Regions from separate parts of the Rhizobium lentis genome, predicted to be linked through region 4. Evidence: predicted binding sites of a transcription regulator. Region 4 holds the regulator's gene; each other region holds the start of a gene.
What was found. Region 4 encodes PhoB, which activates phosphate uptake and scavenging genes when phosphate is short. Its sites were predicted from a motif close to TGTCATNNANCTGTCAT; they were not measured.
Positions count from the first base shown of each region.

Region 1: J0663_RS08075 (DUF1868 domain-containing protein) is a predicted target of PhoB. The motif match lies at 1,022-1,038, and genes of this name have one in related genera.
Region 2: phnG (phosphonate C-P lyase system protein PhnG) is a predicted target of PhoB. The motif match lies at 1,447-1,463, and genes of this name have one in related genera.
Region 3: J0663_RS07660 (DUF2794 domain-containing protein) is a predicted target of PhoB. The motif match lies at 988-1,004, and genes of this name have one in related genera.

Region 1 covers NZ_CP071454.1:1,682,375-1,684,574, forward strand. The annotation lists gene J0663_RS08065 (polyprenyl synthetase family protein) at 1-19, opposite strand, end outside; gene mtgA (monofunctional biosynthetic peptidoglycan transglycosylase) at 154-891, shown strand; gene J0663_RS08075 (DUF1868 domain-containing protein) at 1,088-1,810, shown strand; gene J0663_RS08080 (glutathione S-transferase family protein) at 1,824-2,200, shown strand, end outside.
Region 2 covers NZ_CP071454.1:2,000,764-2,002,963, forward strand. The annotation lists gene J0663_RS09510 (carbon-phosphorus lyase complex subunit) at 1-288, opposite strand, end outside; gene phnH (phosphonate C-P lyase system protein PhnH) at 293-901, opposite strand; gene phnG (phosphonate C-P lyase system protein PhnG) at 901-1,377, opposite strand; gene phnF (phosphonate metabolism transcriptional regulator PhnF) at 1,554-2,200, shown strand, end outside.
Region 3 covers NZ_CP071454.1:1,592,226-1,594,425, reverse strand. The annotation lists gene J0663_RS07665 (DUF1223 domain-containing protein) at 1-711, shown strand, start outside; gene J0663_RS07660 (DUF2794 domain-containing protein) at 1,028-1,429, shown strand; gene J0663_RS07655 (GNAT family N-acetyltransferase) at 1,436-1,993, opposite strand; gene J0663_RS07650 (Bax inhibitor-1/YccA family protein) at 2,100-2,200, opposite strand, start outside.
Region 4 covers NZ_CP071454.1:2,354,250-2,356,449, forward strand. The annotation lists gene pstB (phosphate ABC transporter ATP-binding protein PstB) at 1-42, shown strand, start outside; gene phoU (phosphate signaling complex protein PhoU) at 87-800, shown strand; gene phoB (phosphate regulon transcriptional regulator PhoB) at 934-1,617, shown strand; gene J0663_RS11330 (GcrA family cell cycle regulator) at 2,030-2,200, opposite strand, start outside.

The DNA of each region.
Region 1 (2,200 bases), 670 kb from region 4:
TGTCCCGGTTCGCGTCCATGGGCGCTGTTTGGCATGGGGCACCGGGGCTTGCAACGGAATTGTCGATGACCGCCGCAAGATTTCCGATGTGCTCTGGCATATGCGCCTCGCAGGCGTTATGAGAACGAAAGGGAGCGAAATGGGCTAGGGACATTGGATATAGCGCCTGACAGAGAGGATATCGCCGACATGCCGGCCCGTCGGCGATGGTTCGAAAATCGGCCTGCGCTAAAACGCATCGTTCTTGCCTTGCTGGCCGTGCTGATCCTCCCCTACGTGCTGATCTTGCTTTACCTGCTGCCTTTCATCCATCCCGTCTCGACGCTGATGCTGCGCGATCTCGTGCTGCTGCGTGGCTACGACCGCAGATGGGTATCGCTGGATGAAATCTCTCCGGTCCTGGTGCAATCCGTGATGATGTCCGAGGACGGTCAATATTGCTTTCACGGCGGCGTCGATTGGGCGGAGATGCGCATGCTGGTCGAGGATACGCTGAAAGGCCAGGCAACGCGTGGCGGCAGCACGATCCCGATGCAGACAGCGAAGAACCTTTTTCTTTGGAACAGCCGCTCCTTCGTGCGCAAGGCGATGGAGCTTCCGCTCGCCGTCACCACCGATTTCGTCCTGTCGAAGCGGCGGCTGATGGAAATCTATCTTAATATCGCCGAATGGGGTCCCGGCATTTACGGCATCGAGGCGGCGGCCCAGCATCATTTCAAGGTGCCGGCCGCGAAGCTGACGCGCCGCCAGGCCTCGCTGCTTGCCGTCTCGCTGCCGAACCCGATCGACCGCAATGCCGGCAAACCCGGACGAGGCCTCCGCCGGCTTGCCGGCGTCATCGAGCGGCGTGGGCAAGGTTCGGGCGACTACATCAAGTGCATCTATGAATGAGATCAGAGCCTATCGTTAGACACCACCGGAGCGCCGTGCGTCCTCGGACACGCAAACGGCGCTCCAGACCTTTGAAATTTGTACATCGCGCTTCTGAAAGCCCAATCCGATTTCTGGCTGGTGCACCGGCCGTCATCTGACATTCTTGGTTCTGCCATATGGGCGAATGCAGTCCAACCTGAGCCCCGAGTCGCCCATGACCCCCACGACATTTTCTCCCGAGCTTCTTCTTTATTCAAAGACGCACAATCCGAACCCGCCCACCCATCTCGGCAGTCGTTATCGCAAGGCCGGCGGCTTTCTGCCGGAAGCCGGCAATACCGTCGTCTGCCATATCGAGAAAGGTTCGCGGACGCAGACGGTGCTGATTGAGGCGCGGGAGAAATATCTGGTGGTGCCCGAGGCCCAGCAGTTTCTCTTCACGCCGATATCAAGCCTTCACATGACGCTTTTCGAAGGTATCATCGAGACCAGGCGCCGGCCGGAATACTGGCCGAACGATCTCCCGCTCGAGACGCCGGTCGACGACATGACCAAGCTGATGGCGGCGCGGCTCGAAGGTTTTTCGATGACCGACCCCTTCAATGTCGCCATCGTCGAAGCTCGCCCATCGGGTCTGCTTGTCGACGGGGCGACGGAAAAGGACCGCAAGATCATGCGTGCCTGGCGCGATGCCTTTGCCGATCTTCTCGGCTATCGCCAGCCCAACCATGAGGATTACAAATTTCACATCACCTTCGCCTATGCGATTGAACGGCTGGAGGACGAGGCCTTGCCGCGCTGGCAGGCGATGCTCGACGACGTGGCCGAGGATATCCGCCGCAAGGCTCCCGTTTTCGAGTTGACGCCGCCGGCATTCTGCGTGTTCGAGGATATGAACCATTTCCACGAATTGCTGATCTTCGATTTCGACGCCTGAACGGGAGAAGCCCATGGACAGACCGACACTCTACATCGCCAACAAGAACTACTCCTCCTGGTCGTTCCGGCCCTGGATGGCGTTGACGGGCGCCGGCATCGATTTCGAGGAAGTGCTGATCCCCTTCGACTATCCCAGTGGCAATCCCAATATCAAGGCGATTTCACCGACCGGGCGAGTGCCGCTTCTCAAGCACGGCGCATTGAAGATATGGGAGTCGCTGGCGATCATCGAATATGCCGCCGAGCTTTCTCCCGATGCCGGCCTTCTGCCGACAGATCGCGCTGCGCGGGCGCTGGTCCGTTCGGTTTCGATGGAAATGCTTTCGGGTTTCCGGGCGCTCCGCGCCGCCTGCCCGATGAATATCCGCCGGCCAAAAGCCAGGATCGC
Region 2 (2,200 bases), 350 kb from region 4:
CGTGTCGAGCGGCCTGGAATGACCGAAACGCGGCAGCGTCGTGCGGTAGGCGCGCAGCAGGAAGATCGCCTCGATCATGTCGCCGCGCGATTGGCGGACGGCGAGCGCGGCGAGCGTGCGGTCGAAAAGCGAGGCCTCGGCCATGACCCGGTCGACAGCGAGCGCCAGCTGCGCCACGATCTGGTCGATGCCGATCGCCGGCAGCGAACGGTCTCCGCGGCGGCGATCGGCAAGCAAGCGGTGAGCATTGGCAATGGCGGCCTCGCCACCTTTCACGGCAACATACATGAGCTCAGATCTCCGTTGCTGTGATCTTGGTGGTGCGCGGCAGGCAGAGGAAGCTTCTGCCCGAGGTCAGCACGATGTCGATGCCGCGCGGAAAGAGCGCGCGGTTCTCGGTCCAGAGCCGCAGGAAGGTTTCCGGCAGCCCCACGGGCGCGATCTCCGTCACGCTCTGGATGCCGGGGCCGATCAGCGCCAGTTTGCGCCCGCCTTCGAGTTCTGCGAGCTCGATGACAATGGTCGTCGAGCGGTCGGGATATTCCTGCGTGCCTGATGCAAACAGGCCGAAGGAGGAAAGCGCGGTGCCGGTTTCCGTGAAGGCGAACTGCGCTTCGGCCTTTTCGCTGGTCAGCGGCGCGCCGGTGTGGAAGCCGAGCCATTCCGGCACGGCGGATTTCGCCAATCCCTGGGAAAGCCAGACTGGCGTGTCATGGTCACAAAGCGTCAGCGCGATGGTTCCGGCGGCAATGCCGAACGGCGCCGGCGGAGCGATATCGGGCTCAACGGCCTGGATCGTGCCGGGACGCGCCATGCCGTCCATCAGCATCTTGAAGACGCTCTGGGCATGGAAAACCGGGTCGGCAAAGCCACCGGTCAAGGCTTCTGTCGTGAGGCCCATCAGTTGTCTCCCCGTACCATGGTGAAGAAGTCGACCCGCGTCGCTGCCGTCTCGTCCGCTTTGCGGCGCTCGGCAGCGGCGATTCGCGCGGCAATAGGTGCAAGCAGCGCCTGTTCGACGAAATCCTTGGTCGCTTCGTTCTGCCAGAGCGCGTCGAAGATCGCCGCAAGCCGGGCCTTCTCACGATCGGTGCCGAGCGCTTGCGCGTGGCCGATAGCGCCCGAGCCGAGCCGGACCGTCGCCCGCGTCATTGTCACCTCACCGAGATTGAAGGGAGTGCCGCCGCCGCCGATGCGGCCGCGCACCATCACCAAACCAGTCTCCGGTCCGCGCACCGGATGTACCGCAGGCTTTTCCGACAGCGCATCCCAGACGGCCTCGAGTTCGCTCCGCTCCGCGCGCGCCAGCAGGTCGGCGGCGCGTTTGCGCCCCGATACCGACTGCGAGGCAGCGTCTTTCTTCTCCGCTGATATCATCGCCGCTCTCCCCAAATGTCTATTGATATAGACAACCATACAAGATACATCTAGACTTAAATCGATGTCGTGACAAGGGTGTGACATCCTGCAGCGCGGCGCGTCTTTTCGCGGCGCGTCTTTTCGCGGCGCGAGGGGCGCTGTAAGGCAATAGGCATGGAAGTGGCAGGGGCGGAATGGCTGGATTGAAGCAGGTGCAGAGGCAGACCGGCGTGGCGCTCTGGCGTCAGATTGCCGACCGGATACGCGAGGCGATCAGTGCCGGTGCCTATGATGAAACAGGCATGGTGCCGCCGGAAACCGGGCTGGCGCTGCAGTTCGGCGTCAACCGGCATACCGTGCGCAGTGCGCTGGCGGCGCTGGCACAGGAAGGCATCGTCCGTGCGGTGCAGGGTCGCGGCACGCTGATCGAGCGCAAGGAACGACTGAACTTCCCGATCACCCGGCGCACCCGTTTTACGGCCGGCATCGGCGATCAGGCGCGCGAGATGCGCGGTCTTCTGCTTGAGGAGGCAAAGGAGGAGGCGAGCGCCGAGATCGCCCGCTGGCTGGGCCTAAAGCCGGGAGCGCAGGTGATCCGCCTGGAAACGCTGCGCGAGGCCGACAAGCGGCCGGTGTCAAAGGCGACGAGCTGGTTTCCCGCCGAACGTTTCGCCGGCATCGGCGAAGCCTACCGCAAGCACGAATCGATCACCAAGGCTTTCGCCGAGCTCGGGCTGGCGGATTATGTCCGGGCGACGACCGAGGTAACGGCAGCGCATGCTGCTACAGCCGACCTTGCCGACCTGGAGCTCACCCCCGGCGCGATCCTGCTGATCGCCAA
Region 3 (2,200 bases), 760 kb from region 4:
GCCGGCGTCGCTCTTGCAGGCCCGTTGCATGCCGAAGACGGCACGCCGAAAGGCGTCGTCGAACTTTTCACCTCACAAGGCTGCTCCTCCTGTCCTCCGGCTGATGCCGCTTTCCGCAAGCTGGTGAACCAGGGCAATGTCATCGCGCTCGCCTATCACGTTGATTACTGGAATTATCTCGGCTGGGCCGATACGCTGAGCTCCAAGGAAAATACCGAGCGGCAATACGGCTATGCCAGGACGATGGGCCGCAGCAACGTCTATACGCCGCAGGCGATCGTCAACGGGCGCGGCCATCTGGCCGGCTCCGATCTGAATGGCATCAACAGCCGGATCGACAGCGACAGCAGCGATGGCAACGGCCTGACCATTCCCATCAGCGCGGCGATGCGCGGCGACGAACTGGAGATCAAGATCGGCGCCGGACAGGGCAAAGCCAATGTCGTCATGGTCTATTTCGACAAGGAAAAGACGATCGAGGTCGAAAAAGGCGAAAACAGCGGCAAGAAGATCTCCTATCTGCACAGTGTCACCAATGTCGAAACCGTCGGCATGTGGGACGGCAAGGCGACCAGTCTGACGCTGCCGGCGAGCGTCCTGCAGCGGCCGCAGCTCGAGGGCTGCGCAATCCTGCTGCAAGCAGCGACCGCGGACGGCGATCCGGCTGCGATCCTCGGCGCGACCGTAGTGATGGCTGGCAAAAATATCTGAGGAGTTCATCCAGCTGGGGATGACGGGCCGGGCGGCCCGGCCGAGCGTATTCGGGGCTGGGGTTAAGGTCGATACGCTCCGCCGGGCCCTTTGGCGCGCTGGCGCCAAACCGGGATGCATAATTCTCCTGCAAATGAGGCGCTGTTTTGACTGAAATGCGGCACTGCGGAGAAAGCGACCTTTCCTCCCCAGCCCACCGTCCTTGCACGTGTGACGCTGCAATGCGGCCGAATGTGACAGGCCGCACTCTTGCAATTTGCGGCGGCTCGGGCAAACTGTCACTCTCCTGTCACAAGCGGAGGCCTTGGGATACCTGATGACAGATCAGCCGGATTTGCGACACGGCGAAAGCCGATTCGTCGACAATAGTTCCTCAGTCGTCGTCGATCTCAGGGAATACAGGCAAAGCAAGGACCCGCTTCCGGTGACCTTCCACCGGCGTGAACTGGATGCAATCCTCTGGATCTACGGCCGCATGGTCGGCGAGGGCGAATGGCGCGATTACGCCATCGACCATCTGAAGGACAGGGCGGTCTTTTCCGTCTTCAAGCGCTCCGGCGAAATGCCGCTCTTCCGGATCGAGAAGAACCCGAAGCTTGCGGCTAAGCAGGGCGCATATTCCGTTGTCAATACCAACGGAATGATCCTGAAGCGCGGTCACGAGCTGAATCAGGTGTTGAAGGTGTTCGACAAGGCTCTGAAGCTCGTCGACAAATAAGTCGTATCAACCAGTAAACAGCGTGCCGGGATAGATGGACGCATCCGGGTCGGTCGTCATGCCGTCGCCGAGGCTGCGCTGCATCAGCATCGTATCGAGCCAGCGGCCGTGCTTGTAGCCCGTGCCCCTCATCAGGCCGACTTCCGCAAAGCCCGCCTTGAGATGGAGCGCGATCGAGGCGGGGCTTGCGCCGCCGATGACGGCCACCATCTGACGAAAACCGAGGGCGGTGCAGCGGTCGATCAGTTCGGCCATCAATGCCCTGCCGATGCCGCGACCGCGCGCTTCCGGAGCCAGATAGATCGAATCCTCGACCATCCAGCGATAGGCCGGGCGGGTACGGAAGGCCGATGCGTAGGCATAGCCGAGGAGGTTTCCATCCACATCTGCCGCGGCGATATAGGGATATTGCTGGCCGACGATCGCGGCAAAACGCTGCATCATCTCGGCCTCAGAGGGCGGGATGATCTCATAGCTCGCAACACCGTTCAGGACGGAGTCGCGATAGATATCGGCGATCGCGGGAATGTCGGCTTGCGAGGCATCGCGCAGGAGGAAGGACATTGGCAGATGGTCCAGCGGGAGGGCAGGGCTCCTCTAGAACCACTCCTGCAAAGCCGGCGCAATAAAAAAGGCGGCCGAAGCCGCCTTTTCGATCTCTGTGCGCCTGTTATCTGCGGTTGCCCATGAACTGCAGCAGGAACATGAAGAGGTTGAGGAAGTCGAGATAGAGCGTCAGCGCGCCCATGATCGCCTTGCGGCCGGCAACAG
Region 4 (2,200 bases):
GATCCGCGTACCCAGGACTACATCATGGGTCGCTTCGGCTGATTGCGGCCATCCGAAGCCTTCCCCTTATTCGAGGACAAAGCCCCATGGCATCGACACATATTTATTCTGCCTATGATGATGATCTGAAGTTCCTCTCCAGGCGGATTTCCGAAATGGGCGGCCTGGCCGAACAGATGGTCGCCGAATCCGTCCGTGCGCTGGTCAATGGCGATACCGCGCTGGCGCAGAAGGTCATCTCCGACGACGTGATCCTCGATCACACCGAGCGCGAAATCGGCGACAAGGCGATCGTCACCATCGCCCGCCGGCAGCCGATGGCCTCGGACCTGCGCGAGATCATGGGTTCGATCCGCATCGCCGCCGATCTCGAACGCGTCGGCGACCTCGGCAAGAATACCGCCAAGCGCGTTATCGCCGTCCAGAGCACCGGCGTTCCACGCAAGCTCGCCCGCGGCCTCGAGCATCTCTCCGAGCTGGCGCTCGTCCAGCTCAAGGAAGTGCTCGACGTCTATACGACACGGGCCGCCGACAAGGCGACCGCTATCCGCGAGCGCGACAACGAAATCGACGCGATGTACACCTCGCTGTTCCGCGAACTCCTGACCTATATGATGGAAGATCCGCGCAACATCACGAGCTGCACGCATCTGCTCTTCTGCGCCAAGAACATCGAGCGCATCGGCGACCATGCCACCAACATCGCCGAGACGATCTATTACATGGCGACGGGCGCGCAGCCGGAAGGCGATCGCCCGAAGGATGACAGCGCCAACACCGTCGGCGCCGCGACGGAATAATCTTCCGATCAATCGATTGCGTGCGCGCCCGTTCGGGGCGCGCAAAGAGGTCGCAGCCAATTTCTGAATTTGCGCAGGACGCCTGTTTAAATCGCCCCCGGTTTAAGGCTCGTGTGCGAGGAGACGGACACGCATGATCCCGAGAGTCGCAGTTGTTGAAGACGAGGAAGCGCTCAGCGTACTTCTTCGCTATAATCTTGAAGCCGAAGGCTTCGAAGTCGATACCATTCTGCGTGGCGACGAGGCCGAAATCAGGCTGCAGGAACGCACGCCCGACCTTCTCATCCTGGATTGGATGCTGCCCGGCGTCTCCGGCATCGAACTCTGCCGGCGCCTGCGCATGCGGCCGGAAACCGAGCGGCTGCCGATCATCATGCTGACGGCGCGCGGCGAGGAGAGCGAGCGCGTCCGCGGCCTGTCGACCGGCGCCGACGATTACGTCGTCAAACCCTTCTCGACTCCCGAACTCGTCGCCCGCGTCAAGGCGATGCTGCGCCGTGCACGCCCCGAGGTGCTGTCCTCGGTGCTGAAGTGCGGCGATATCGAGCTCGACCGCGAAACCCATCGCGTCCATCGCAAGAGCCGCGAAGTCCGCCTCGGCCCGACCGAATTCCGCCTCTTGGAATTCCTGATGTCGTCGCCGGGCCGGGTCTTCTCCCGCTCACAGCTGCTCGATGGCGTCTGGGGCCACGATATCTATGTCGACGAACGCACCGTCGACGTCCATGTCGGCCGCCTGCGCAAGGCGCTGAACTTCTCCAACATGCAGGACGTCATCCGCACCGTCCGTGGCGCCGGTTATTCGATGGAAGCTTGAGCTCCCGAACACGGACGGGGTGAGGGGACGTGCCCCATGAGAGGTTGGTGGGGAACGGAAAGAGTGCGGCAAATCTCTTCTCCCCTCGGGGAGAAGGTGCCGGCAGGCGGATGAGGGGGCCACACGGCACACCCTCCCGTCATCACCTATCCCATCACGTCAACGGCAAGCGCCCAACACGACCGAAGTTCACATGGCATTGTTGGGAAGGACCGGCTTCGCCGGCCCCTCATCCGCCCTACGGGCACCTTCTCCCCGCAGGGGAGAAGAGGGAATCGAGACGTTGCGGCATGTAAGCGGGGGCCGAAGGACGGGTCGAGACCGGTGGTCGACGCTGAATGAGCGGCGCTATTGGCGCGAACCAATAAAAAACGGGCCGCTCGGCCCGTTTTTCATGTCCGGCGATCGCCCCTCAGCTCACCCGAGCGGCCGCCCGGCGGCGTTCGTTGACCGGCTGGTAGGCAAGCTTCTGGTGATAGCTGCAATAGGGCGAATTGTCCGGGGATTCGCAGCCGCAGAAGTGGAAGTCGTCCTTGAGCGGATCGCCGACCGGCCACTTGCAGGTGCGTTCGGTCAGCTCCGT